DNA from 4 places in the Glutamicibacter sp. 2E12 genome. Region 3 is predicted to be linked to each of the others. Evidence: riboswitches for the same ligand, from Rfam matches in the RefSeq annotation. Region 3 holds a riboswitch; each other region holds the start of a gene.
What was found. Region 3 has a riboswitch for S-adenosylmethionine ahead of ACP3TE_RS04290 (hypothetical protein). Riboswitches for the same ligand answer to the same signal wherever they lie in the genome.
Positions count from the first base shown of each region.

Region 1: linked by a shared signal. The riboswitch ahead of ACP3TE_RS07430 (flavin reductase family protein) and the one ahead of ACP3TE_RS04290 (hypothetical protein) in region 3 are both predicted to bind S-adenosylmethionine.
Region 2: linked by a shared signal. The riboswitch ahead of ACP3TE_RS08200 (acyl-CoA dehydrogenase family protein) and the one ahead of ACP3TE_RS04290 (hypothetical protein) in region 3 are both predicted to bind S-adenosylmethionine.
Region 4: linked by a shared signal. The riboswitch ahead of ACP3TE_RS05845 (methionine ABC transporter ATP-binding protein) and the one ahead of ACP3TE_RS04290 (hypothetical protein) in region 3 are both predicted to bind S-adenosylmethionine.

Region 1 is NZ_CP188297.1:1,581,909-1,585,111, reverse strand. It holds gene ACP3TE_RS07440 (hypothetical protein) at 1-48, opposite strand, end outside; gene ACP3TE_RS07435 (DUF4913 domain-containing protein) at 259-735, opposite strand; gene ACP3TE_RS07430 (flavin reductase family protein) at 1,167-1,667, opposite strand; SAM riboswitch class IV at 1,762-1,878, opposite strand; gene ACP3TE_RS07425 (long-chain-fatty-acid--CoA ligase) at 2,255-3,203, shown strand, end outside.
Region 2 is NZ_CP188297.1:1,750,902-1,754,104, reverse strand. It holds gene ACP3TE_RS08205 (acyl-CoA dehydrogenase family protein) at 1-158, opposite strand, end outside; gene ACP3TE_RS08200 (acyl-CoA dehydrogenase family protein) at 187-1,413, opposite strand; SAM riboswitch class I at 1,464-1,554, opposite strand; gene ACP3TE_RS08195 (hypothetical protein) at 1,829-2,203, shown strand; gene ACP3TE_RS08190 (GntP family permease) at 2,279-3,203, opposite strand, start outside.
Region 3 is NZ_CP188297.1:942,449-945,651, forward strand. It holds gene ACP3TE_RS04280 (helix-turn-helix domain-containing protein) at 1-376, opposite strand, end outside; gene ACP3TE_RS04285 (DinB family protein) at 513-1,100, shown strand; SAM riboswitch class IV at 1,168-1,281, shown strand; gene ACP3TE_RS04290 (hypothetical protein) at 1,298-1,564, shown strand; gene ACP3TE_RS04295 (VIT1/CCC1 transporter family protein) at 1,619-2,722, shown strand; gene ACP3TE_RS04300 (LOG family protein) at 2,786-3,203, opposite strand, start outside.
Region 4 is NZ_CP188297.1:1,260,516-1,263,718, reverse strand. It holds gene ggt (gamma-glutamyltransferase) at 1-522, opposite strand, end outside; gene ACP3TE_RS05850 (NAD(P)H-binding protein) at 738-1,601, opposite strand; SAM riboswitch class I at 1,885-1,974, shown strand; gene ACP3TE_RS05845 (methionine ABC transporter ATP-binding protein) at 2,058-2,864, shown strand; gene ACP3TE_RS05840 (methionine ABC transporter permease) at 2,881-3,203, shown strand, end outside.

The DNA.
Region 1 (3,203 bases), 640 kb from region 3:
TGCCGAGATCGCTTGGACCGTGCTCTTTTCTGAGGTAACGCTTGACATATTTTTCCTTTTGATTGAGGCCCTGTGGAAACACGAAGAATCGCATTTTCACATGCCCTGAGTTATTGCTCCTAACTTCCAAGTTCCATTCGCCAAATGAGATTTGGCGCTGAAAATTGATGCGCAGGAGCTTTGCACGACCGAAGTCAAGATCGACTACAAGATCCGTCTCTGATCAGTCGTAGTTACTATATCAAAGAAACTTACCCACTAGAATAAATATTTTTTTGGAGGTTCAACAACTGGAAGGTGGATTTGACGTTGGTCAGGGAACAAGCCCTCCGGCGGCGCTGCATAAGGCAACGGCTGCCCTTTTTTGGACTTGTTTTCGTCGGTGTCCGCTGCCGAGGAAAACGGCCCATCCGGGTCCAGCAAGACCGCCATATGGTGGTCCGCGTGGTCACGCCACCACACGCTCATGCCGGTGCTGGGGTCCATGCGCAGATGTTCCCAGGAACGCCACAGCGCTTCCAGACGGATCACTGCCTCGTCATATTCCCACCACCGGGCAGCCCAGACCCGCGACCGGCCGTTGATCGCCCGGCGATAGACATTGCGCAGGTACTCACGGACAAACTCATCAACGGAACCGTAGTAAAGGGTTTCCTCCGGTTCAGCCTCGCCCTCGTCGTCTTGGGCTTCTTCGGCTGCCTCGTTGGCCTCCACCTGTTCGGTCACGGCGGCCACGGCCGCCTGGACAGCTCGCTGCCTGAGGGATTCCAAGAGCTCCTCAGTTAGGGCTTCATCAACCGCGGCCGTGGCCACGTTATTGATTTGCTTACGAACCGAGGCCGGTCCAGCGTGCAGCGAGGATCCATGAGCTACCTGCGCGGTTCTGTTCGACAGCCCAGGCGGGTGGCGGATATGGCGAGTTCAAGGTTTCTCGCGACAGATACTTTGATGACGAGGTTATCGCCAAATGCCTGGGGCAGCTGGCCCAAGATGGCAGGCCATGAGATTGCCAGCCATCTTGCCACGTCTTCAGGGTGGCGAGAGAGAACGGGCATTGCCGGTGTCGAGGGCTGCGGGGAACGGCTCAACCCGCCTAACCGGAATTCAAAAAGCTCCGGCCAGATCGATGATTTGATCTGGCCGGAGCTTTGGAAGATGCGAAGCGCTTATACGAGCTCAGGAATCGGCAGCGAATGGAACCGCGAATCATGGAAGATCTGTGGCGAGTGCTCGGAGGTGCGGTGCCCGTGGACTTCCATCAGGACTACCCAGTGATCCCCCGCTTCGACCTCGTTGTAGATCGAAGTCTCCAGCCACAACGTGGAGTCGTTGACGAAGAGCGCGCCCTGATCCGAGGAATAGGTATCGATTCCGCGGAACCGGTCGCCATTTTTCGACGCAATCTGAGCGCAGACACCATCATTGCGTTCGCTCAGCACTGAGACGCCAATGCGGCCAGCTTCGCGCAGCTTTGGCCAAGTGTTCGAGGACTTCTGCACGGCGAACATCACCAGTGCAGGTTCAAGGGAAACTCCCACGGTAAACGATGAAGCGACAATTCCGGTCTTCACGCCATCCAGTTCTGCACAGAGGGCGGCTACCCCTGATGGATGCTGAGCGAAAACCTTGCGCAGGGTCAACGGGTCAAGTTCAAGATTCAATGACATGGCTCGATTCCTTTGGGTCTTGCCCACCGCGCAGTAGCCTGCAAGCATTGGCTTCTCGTTACTCGAAGCCGCTTGGGCTGAAGTTCCGCGCCGTGTGCGGTACTTGTTCCAGCACATTTTGTGTGGAACCGAATCCTCACCTGGAGCACCCCACTACCGTTGAGAGGGTTGCCGATCAGCAAGCCAGGGCTTATAGCTGATGCTCTTGATTCTGTTTAAAACGATATGGCTCATGACGAACAGCCGTCAAACATTTCACTTCGCAAATCGCAATATTCGACGCAATATTCGATCCAAGGCCCCGCCAGAAGTCCTTGGGCAGTCTTTTATTCGCCATACGCCGCGCTTCTTGAACGCTTCGGCCCCATGATCGCAGCAGGCTTCCGCCGCTCTTGATTCGGCAGAACACTAACTCCTCCCCTGGGCTCGGGGCCCTGGCGCGAATTCCCTACCGCCCACCGTAATGAAACTTGGTTTCCCGGCATGACGCTGAGGTTCATGCCACTATTGGTCATGGAGTGCATTGAGTCACACTCCTGCTTATTGTTCTCCGTAACCATCGATGACGATTGAGGAATAGCCACACCATGGTAGAGATTCAGGCAAACCATTCAGAATTGACCCCACTGCGTTTCTTGGAACGCACAGCCGAGGCCTATCCGAAGAAGACCGCCGTCATCCATGGAACTCGCAGCTTCTCCTATGAAGAATTCGAAGCACGGGTGCACCGCTTTGCCCAGGCGCTGAAGGCTCGCATTGAGCCGGGCGACCGCGTGGCCGTGCTGGCACCGAATACTCCCGAAATGCTCATGGCGCATTACGCCGTACCGCTGGCAGGCGCAGTCCTCGTTGCCCTGAACACCCGACTCTCGGCCCACGAGCTGCAATACATCATTGATCATTCTGCTGCCAAGCTGATGCTTGCCGACACAGAGCTGTTGGAGAACACGAAGACCCTGCGCCGCGAGAACCCAACGCTGGAGGCGCTCATCGAGATCGCCGATGACCAGTACGCCGGAGAACGTCCGGACGTGCCCGTGGACGCCACCTTGGACGAGCTAATCGCACAAGCCTCGGATGAAAGACTTCCCTACGCCATCGCCGATGAGCGGGCTCCGATCACTCTCAATTACACGTCGGGCACCACCGGCAAGCCGAAGGGCGTGCTCTACTCGCACCGCGGCAGCTACCTGAACTCGTTGGGCGAAGCGCACCACCAGGGCTTCACCGCCAAGACCCGCTACTTGTGGACCCTGCCGATGTTCCACTGCAACGGCTGGTGCACTCCATGGGCCGTCACCGCAGCGGGAGGAACGCACCTGTGCCTGCGCGGCGTGCGCGAAGATTCCGTTTGGGATGCCATCGAGGATCTTGGAACCACCCACTTGTGCGGCGCTCCGACCGTCTGCTCCATCATCGCCGACTCCACCCGCGCCCACCAGCTCGATGCGCCACTGCGCATCACCACCGCAGGAGCTCCCCCGTCCCCGGCAATCATCTCCAAGCTGCAGAAGCTGGGCATCGAGGTAGTCCATG
Region 2 (3,203 bases), 810 kb from region 3:
ACCGCGCCAAAGCCGGCAGCGGCCAGGTCCGCGACCTGCTGGAAGGGCAATTCGCCGGTGCGGTCGCGTTCAGCTGCACCCTGCGCAATGCGCGCGAAGAGCGGTGCGAAGCGGTTTTTGAGGCCTGCGAGTCGATTGCCAGTTGCAAGTACAGTCATCGTTCAGTCCAATCCGGGAGAAGTTTTCTTAGGTGTACAGCGAGAGCGGCTGGGACTCTCCGCGCAGGAAGTAGGCGCCGACCTCGATCTTCTTGTAGTCCACTGGGTCGTGCAGCGAATGGGTGCGCACATTGCGCCAGTACAGGTCCAGACCCACCGAGTTCGCAGTCGAAGATGAACCGGTCACCTCGAAGATCCGGTTCGCCACATCCACTCCCACCTCAGTGGAGACCACCTTGGCTTCAGCAATTTCCACGGCCAACGCCGCTCGTTCGGGCTGGGTGACTTCCCCGGCCTTCGAGAGCAGGGCATCGAATTTCCGGCCCAGCTTCTCGGTCAGCGCCGCCACTGCTGCAGTGCGGGCTTTGAGCTCTCCGACGGTGCGCTGGAAGATCGGGTCCTGCGAGTAGGTCTCTGCCTGCGAGAACAGCCAGGCGTTCTTGCGGCCCAGCAAGATCTGCTTGCCGCGCTCCAGTGCTCCCTGGGCGATGCCCAGGTAGAAGTTGGCGAAGGCCAACTGGATACCGGGGGTAAGCAGGGTGGAGACCGGTTCATCGGTGACGAATCCCAGCAAGTCCCCTGCTTCGAGCCGCACGTTGTGGAACTTCAAGGAATTCGACGCGCTCAGCCGCTGTCCCAGGTAGTCCCAGTCGTCAACGATTTCCAAGCCATCGATATCGCGTGGCAGAACCAACGCGAGAATCTGCCCGTCGTATTCTCCGCCCTGGACCAGCGCGTTGATGACGATGACCTCGCCAACACCGGAACCCGTGGAGAATCGCTTGGCTCCATTCAGTCGGTAGCCGTCCCCTTCGGCGCTCAGCGTCAAATCCGGATCAACTGGATTCACCGAATCGCCCCAGAGCCAGCCACCTTCCACGGTGCGCTGCCACCATGCCCCTTGCGCTTCTGCTGGGGCGTAGAACGCAATGCCGGACTGGTTGATGTAGTGGTAAGCCAGCAACTGCGAGATGGAGCCATCAGCTGCGGCCAGTATGCGGACCGCTTCGAAAGCCGCTTCCCAATGGGCTCCGGCTCCGCCGAATTCTGCAGGCACCAAGAGATTGAGCAACCCGGCTTCGCGCAGCAGCTGCACTTCGGCGAAAGGCTGGGCGTTCTTTCGGTCGCGTTCGAGCGCGTCAGCCGCCAGCTTGTCAGCTACTTGCTGGGCGACGTCGCGCCAATGAGCCAGTTCAGCTTCATCAGCAGTGCCGGTGTAGGGCACGCGCGGCAATTGGGTATCCAGTACAGTCATCTTCGTTCTCCTCTTGGGCTATGGATTCCGAAGGATGCAGAAAATCTGCGGATCCATCGAACCTGGCGTTAGCACTACCTGCGGAGTGCAGGCTTGCTGCGGCGTCTCGGAGCCAGGCCTCTCAGCCGCTCTGGATGGGTTGTGCTCCGAGTCAAGCATTACTGGCAGGTCCTCGGGAAGGGCGCTGTCATGCGGAGGAACAGCAGGACAAAATACGTCATCTTCGCGCCTTCGCCCTGCCGGAAAACGGGCGGATAAGACGTCATATGACCTTCGCATGACGCAATTGGCATGCTGGAACTGGATTTCAAAGGCGTTCCCCTAGGCATCGATTGGGAACACAGCGTGGATCAGGGCACTTCCATGCGACCGCATTGAATGGCCATTCAAGATCAATCGGCAGAAGAGGCGGCAAGTGGATCCAGCAGGCGTGATTGCCTTCATGTTCGGGTTGCTGAGCATAACGCTGGTCGCAGCGTTCCTCGCCCCGATGGCACGGGACCGGAAGCTCGCTCGCAATGCGGCGATCGGCATCAAGACGCGCCACACCTTGGCCAGCGATGGGGCCTGGCTCGCCGGGCATCAGCAGGCTGCGCCCCTGCTTGCCGCGGCTTCCTGGGCCGGTTGGGCGGCATTGGCCAGCGCAGCAGTTCTCTGCCTGCTGGGCCAATTCGGTTTCGCCTTCGCCGCGACCGGAGCCGGCTACCTGGCCGCCATCGCGTTGCTGGTGATCTCGACTGCCACAGCGAATAAGGCCGCGCGGAGCTTCCCGGCGGCAGGCCTGGGCTAATCCAGCACTGCTTAAAGCAACGGATCGCGCCATCTGCCGATGGCGCGATCCGTTGCTTTCTTGGAAGGCGTGCTGCTAAAGCAGTACGGCTCCCAGGACCAGTACAGTCAGGAAACCCGCGGTGCCCTGGATGGCGGTAGCCACGCTCAGGGTCTTGTAGGCGGTGATCACCGGAATGCGGCTGAGCTGCGAGACGACCCAGAAGTAGGAGTCGTTGGCGTGCGAGACAACCATCGCACCGGCGCCTACTGCCAATACGGATAGCACCATGCCCAGCTCCGAACCCAAGCCCAGGGAGCCGAGCATCGGAGCGACCAGCGCGGAAGTGGTCACCATTGAGACGGTGGACGAGCCCTGGGCGGACTTCAATGCAGCGGCGATCAGGAATGGCACAGCCAGGCCCAAGCCCAGTCCGCTGAGTGAATCCGAAAGAATCGTGGTCAGATCCGACGCGGCCAGGACCGCGCCGAAGCCGGCGCCGGCACCGGTGATCAGCAAGATCGGAGCAGCGGTGCGTACAGCTTCGTTCATCTGCTCATTGAAGACCGCCAGCTTGCTGCCACCGCTCAAAAGAAAAGTCGATGAGATCAAGCCGAAGATCAGCGCAATAACTGGCGTCCCCAGGAAGGAAAGGATTTCCAGGGCAGCGCCTTCGCCAATCGGGTGCGAGGGCAGCTTCGCAATGGATGCGGCACAGATCAGCACCAGCGGAACCAGGATCGGCATGAAGGCTAGCGCCGGGCTGGGCAATTTTCCGAAGCTTGCACGCAGCTGCTCATAGTCGAGTTCGGAGATGTCATTGTGGTCGTCGCTTGGCAACGGGGTCCATTGGGACTTGTTGAAGCGGCTGGCGTAGGCCAAGCCGGCAAGTGCCGAGATGGCCGCAACGGGCAATCCGACTGCGATGATCAAGCCCAGGTTATCGGCAATGCCGATGCTTTCGGCTGCGGCCAGCGGGCCCGGAGTTGGAGGCACCATGGTGTGGGTCGCGTACAGGCCG
Region 3 (3,203 bases):
CTGCTTCACCGGTGCCCTTGGGCGCAATCTCAGCGCGAATCATCTGCACCCGCTTCTCGCTGCGTGGCGTAACCAGCTGCTCCGTGATGCCGTCGCCGCCCAGGGAAACACGGGGAGCCTGCTCCAGGCGGACCAGTTTCGTTTCTGGAACCTCGAAGAGGGTACCTACTTCCATGCCCAGCACTTCGCACAACCGCAAAAGGGTCGAAACCGAAGGGCTGGTCAGGTCGCGCTCGACACGTGAGAGGAAACCTTTGGTCAGTCCGGATAGCTCGGCGACCTGGTCAATGGTCATGCGCTGGGTCTGGCGCACCCCGCGCAGCCTCGCACCGATGTTGATCGCAGCACCGGTTGGTTCAACTGGCAAGGTTTTCATCGTTTGGCTCCATCGACGTTTTTTGCAGCAACTACAACCGCAACCACTTTGGCTTCAAGGCCTGCGGGGCAAGTTTACCAATGGTAAACACACGGCGCCCCTACCGCGGACCCACCACGGTCACTAGACTCTGTCCATGGACAGCACCAAGGACAAGCTCTGCGGGTACCTGAACGACGCACGCGAGAATGCGATCTTCAAGGCAGAAGGCCTCGCCGAGCACCTGGCCCGCACCCCGCTCACCCCTACGGGCACCCATATCCTGGGTGTACTACACCATTTGGCGATCAATGAATACGAATATTTCGGCACCTGCCTCAAGCGCAAGGCCAATGACCGCTACGTTCGCGAGTTCATAGCTCCGCATGATCCCGACGCGGATTTCCTTCCGCCAGCAGACATGCGCGCGCAACAGCTGATCGGCCTCTATCGGAAAGCCATCGCCTTCGCCGATGAGGCCATCAGCACCCTGCCCCTGGTCAGCCCCGTAGAGGTACCGTGGTGGGGGCCAGCCGGGAATACCACATTGGATCACCTGCTCATCCATGCGCTCGCCGAGACCTCCCGCCATGCAGGGCATTTGGACATTATTCGCGAGCAGCTCGATGGCCGTGCTGGCTGGACCGCGCAACTGGATCTGCTGCCCGGCTACACCGCGGGGCAATGGGCCGAACAACGCGAGAAGCTGCAGCAACTGGCCAATGCCTTTGCCCCGGGCAGCTGAGCCGCAGTCATATTACGCATTCGGACTTCACCGCGCCCTGCCACCGGCGGTACCATCGGAAATGTTGCTTCACGAGACGCGGCGCCAAGCTCCGACTGGCCGCGCACCAACCCCAAGTTCATGGGTGGTTCGGATGAGGAAGCGGTCCGCGCATCAACAGGTGCACGGGCAAGAGCTCGCAAGAGAGTTGACGTCCCATGGCATATCCGATTCTGCCCGTCATCGACCGCCAGACCGGCCAAGTGCAGTTCAAGGCCGAAGGCCGCTGGCGCACCCGCTACGTTGCAGATCCGCTCAGGCTTGAACAGCTCATTGCCCGTTGCGCCCGCCGGCCGACCTATGATCCGGCCACTTCTGAATTGCAGCTGGTGCTGCCGGTAGCCGGAGATCCCGCGGGCAAGCGAATTGCTTTTAGCCTTGCCAAATTCCCAAGTGCAGGAGCCCTGACTAAACTGGGTGGTTGATCCGATCCACGGGTTTCATTGGAAAATCCATGTTCCAGGAGGGTCATCGTCGCGATGCCACAGCACCCAGAAACCGAACCTACCAAAGCGCAGATCCAGCGATGGCGCAAGTATCTCGCAGATGAAGTCGCCGAAGGCTCCATCTACCGGGCCCTCGCGGAAAAGAAAACCGGTCAAGAACGGCAAATCCTGCTGGGCCTTGCAGAGGCGGAAGCCCGCCACGAATCCCACTGGCGCGTCCTGCTCGGCGAGCATTTCAAGGAAGTCCGCCCGTCGCTGCGACGCACCATGCTGCGCTTCCTGGCATTGCATTTCGGTTCGGTCTTCGTGCTGGCCATGGCCCAGCGCTCCGAAAGCAGTTCGCCCTACCGCGACGACAAGGACGCCACCGCGCAGATGGCGGCCGACGAACAGGTCCACGAAGAGGTCGTCCGGGCGCTGGCTACAGCAGGCCGTGCGCGCCTTTCGGGCAACTTCCGCGCTGCGGTCTTCGGCGCCAACGACGGGCTGGTTTCCAACCTGGCGTTGATCATGGGTATCGGTGCGACCGGTGTTTCAGCGACCTTCGTGCTGTTCTCCGGTGTTGCCGGTTTGCTGGCCGGCGCACTGTCCATGGCAGCTGGCGAATACGTCTCGGTGCGTTCCCAGCGCGAGCTGCTGACCGCCTCGCGACCAACCCAGGTCACGCTAACCGCCGCCCCGAACCTCGATCTGGACGCCAACGAGCTGGTGCTGATCTACAAGGCCCGCGGAATGAGCGATGAAGATGCAGCGCACCGGGCCGCAGAACGCATGGGCCTGTTCACCTGCGATTGCAACCCCGACTTCTCGTTGAACCCGGAAGGCCGCGGCGAAGAACTCGAGAAGGAGCACCAGGAACTGGGGTCGGCCACCGGCGCGGCGGCCACCTCGTTCATCCTTTTCGCTTCCGGCGCGGTCGTGCCGATCCTGCCTTATATCCTTGGGCTCTCCGGCATGACCGCGATCCTCGTCTCGGTAGTCCTGGTAGGCGTGGCCCTGATGATCACCGGAGGGATCGTGGGACTGCTTTCCGGTGCCTCCCCGCTCAAGCGCGGCCTGCGCCAGCTAGCCATCGGCTGGGGCGCAGCGGCCATCACCTACTGCTTGGGCCTGATCTTCGACGTCAGCATCGGATAGCAGCCTGCTGCGATTCGAATGCCGGTACAGCTTTGGCTGTACCGGCATTTTCCATGCCGTGCTCTAGCTGTTCTCCGGCCGCCGGGTACGCCGGCGCAGGGTTTGCATGCTCTGGATGAACTCCATCGCTTCTTCGGCGGTTTCCACCAGAGCAATCTTCTGTTCCATGACACGGTCCTTGGCCAGGGCCTGAAGCAGCGGCCAAGCAGGCAGATCCCTCGTCCAATAGTCCTTGCCGATCAGCACCATCGGCACCACGCGAGCACCGGTAGCGTAGTAGTTTTCGCAGGCATCCTGGAAGATTTCCTGCACCGTGCCGGCGGCCCCGGGCAGAACTACCAGCCCGCCGTTGGACTGCTCCAGCAAAATCGCTTCACGAATGGAATTGGTGAAGAACTTGGCAATCTGGGTGGCAAACAGATTCGGCGGCTCGTGGCCGTAGAACCAGGTTGGCACGCCCAGGGACTGCCGCTGGCTCGGG
Region 4 (3,203 bases), 320 kb from region 3:
GGTTGCCGGCCGCAGAACCTGTTTCAGGTTCTGCGAACCCCAATTATCCAGTGCGCGCTGCCAGGTGGCCACTGTCCCGGGCACGCCTACTGCCACACCACTGGTGACCAGTTCCGGGGTGAAGTTATACGGTTCGCCGGTTCCAGGATCGATGAAGGCATCATGCCCAATGCCTGCCGGGGCGGTTTCGCGGCCGTCGATGGTGCTGACCTTGCCCGACTTCGCATCGTAGTGCATGAAGTATCCGCCGCCGCCAATGCCTGCGCTATAGGGTTCGGTGACGCCCAGTGCCGCCGCGGTTGCCACAGCCGCATCGACAGCGTTGCCTCCCTTGCGCAGGATTTCGATGCCGGCAGCGGTGGCTTCCGGATCGACCGACGAGACTGCGCCTCCAGTGCCGATGGCGGTCGGGTCCTTCTGGGTGTGCCGTGGTTCGGCGCTCGCCGGAAGCGCTGAGAAAGCTCCCAGGCCCAAGGCGATGGCTGCCGCGCAGGCAACTGATCTTAAACGTACTCGTGGCATGCTTTGATCTCCTCTGCAGGTGGGGATGAAGTATGCGCAAATTTACGGGAGCGGGAACTCGCCGCGCGGTTGTGACACGCAGCACCATGGGTTTGCGCGGCAATTTCGGCATTGCCGCGCGAATATTCCGGGTTGTGACGCGTTAAAGCGGCGGGCAGGCACCGCGGCCTCGATCGCCGCCAATGCCTGCCCGCTGGAACCCTAGTGCACCTGGGCTACTTGTCCAGGTTGTCCTTGATGACTTTGCCCAAGGAAGCCGGGGCGCGGCCGATCAGCTGAGCCAGCTCCCCGGAGTCCACTTCCAGCGCTCCTTCTCGAATGCGCATGTCGGTATCGACGAGGATGTGCGCGAACGGTCCGGGGACGCCGGCATCAGCGTAGATCTTTTCCAGTTGCCCTGGATCCATTTCCTGGTAGGCGATGTCCTGGCCGGCGGCAGCGCCAACCGCGCCAGCAAGCTGGGCGAGGGTGAATGGCTTATCGCTGCCCAGCTCGTAGATCCTGCCGTTCTGGTCCTCCTCGGAAAGCAGCACGGCCGCAGCGGCATCCGCATAGTCTGCACGGGCGGCAGCGCTGATCTTGCCATCGCCGGCGGCACCGAGCACCGTGCCGCTGTTGAGGTAGCCCATCAGCTGGTCGGTGTAGTTCTCGATGTACCATCCATTGCGCAACAGCACGTAGTCGATGCCGGATCCGGCCAGCAGCCGTTCGGTGGCGATGTGCTCGTCGGCGAGCTTCATGCCGCCGGACAGGGCGTTGGCAATTGAGGTGTAGGCGATCAGCGAGACATCCACGTGCTTGGCCGCGTTGATGACGTTCTCATGCTGGGCAACGCGCTGGCCCACCTCGCTGGCCGAAATCAGCAGCAGCTTGTCTATGCCTTCGAGTGCGGACACGAGAGTTGGCTGGGCGTTGTAATCGGCAACGCGGGTTTCCAGGCCTTTGCCTGCCAGTGGTTCCAGCTTCTGCTCGGAGCGGCCAATGGCGACCAGATCACCGGCATTCGCCCCGCGCGCCAGCAGCGCGTCGATGACTAGATTTCCAAGCTGTCCGGTGGCACCGGTAATTGCGATCTTCATGGGGTCCTCTCGTTGGTCTGCATCTGCTACAACCACCGTAGGCATCGCTGAATTCCCCACCCAAGATTGCTGGCACAAGCCAGCGAGAGATGGGCAGAAACTGCAAGGCTTTCGTCACAAAGAGGGGAAGTAGCGAAATGTGTCAGATTGCTACGTGGATTATTGCGTGATTTCAGCGTGGATCCGTCCGGACTATGACTTGATGACGCCGATTGAAGTAACGTTTGCCGGCCTGCGGGCGTGGACTCCAGACTTGAATTGTTCGGCTCGTACAACCGAACGCACACCATCCAGAGCGACTGAGAGATCTGGCTCAACGACGTCGCAGCAACCACCCGAGAGGGAGCGGTGCTACAGCCAGAACCGATGGAGTACTTTCACTTCGCGACGGAAAATCTGTGGAACGCAGATGATTTTCGCGAAGTGCGCTCCGCATAACCAAGCACCAAGGGAGCGATGATGATTCGTCTTGAAAACGTAACGACCGCCTTCGGCAAGGGCCAAGATCAATTCACGGCCGTCAAGGATGTCTCGCTGGAAATCCAGGCCGGAACCATCCATGGAATTATCGGATTTTCCGGTGCAGGAAAGTCAACGCTATTGCGCAATATCAATTTGCTGCAGCGTCCCACGTCGGGCCAGGTCATCGTGGATGGCGTCGAACTGACCGGGCTCAGTGAAGGAGACCTGCGAAAGCAGCGTCATGAGATCGGGATGATCTTCCAGCACTTCAACCTGCTGAACAATCGCACCGCGCAACAGAACGTCGAGCTGAATCTGAAGTTCGCTGGTGTTCCGAAAAAGCAACGCCGTGAACGTGCGCTGGAAGCGCTGTCCATAGTGGACCTCGCTGACAAGGCTGCCGCCTATCCAGGACAGCTTTCGGGCGGCCAGAAACAGCGCATCGCCATTGCCCGCGCGCTGGTCACCGAGCCCAAGGTCCTGCTGTGCGATGAGCCAACCAGTGCCGTGGATCCTAGAACGACAACGTCGGTGCTGCAATACCTCAGTGACATCAACGCCAGCCTTGGCATCACCACAGTCATCGTCACCCACGAGATGAACGTTATTAAGGCCATTGCCGACAAGGTTTCGGTCATGGAAGACGGAGCGGTAGTTGAAGAGTTCGCCCTGAGTTCGTTGCGAGAACCAGGCTTTGAACCAGTGACGCCAATCGGCCGCTACCTGATCAGTGACGAACTCACGCTTAACCGCCAGCCAAAGCAGGACCAAGCCGTCGCTGCCACCGTAGCCCGCGTATAGAGAACCTGGATTACCAATGAATTTCACGTCAGTAGTGCTAGCCACGAGCAACGGCAACGCAGCAGCTTTCAGTTTTGACCGCATCATCGAACTTGCCCCGGAAATCTGGGTCGCCATGGCGCAGACCTTTGCGATGCTGCTGGTTTCCATCCCGATCGCGATTCTCCTGGGAACCCCGCTGGGCATTTGGCTTTACTCGATGTCTCCCAACGGTTTGCGCCCACGTCCGCGACTGCACCGAATCGTTGACGGGCTGGTCAATACAATCCGTTCCTTCCCATTCCTCATCCTGCTGATCGCCATCATCCCGTTCACCCGATTCGTTGTGGGAACTACCAT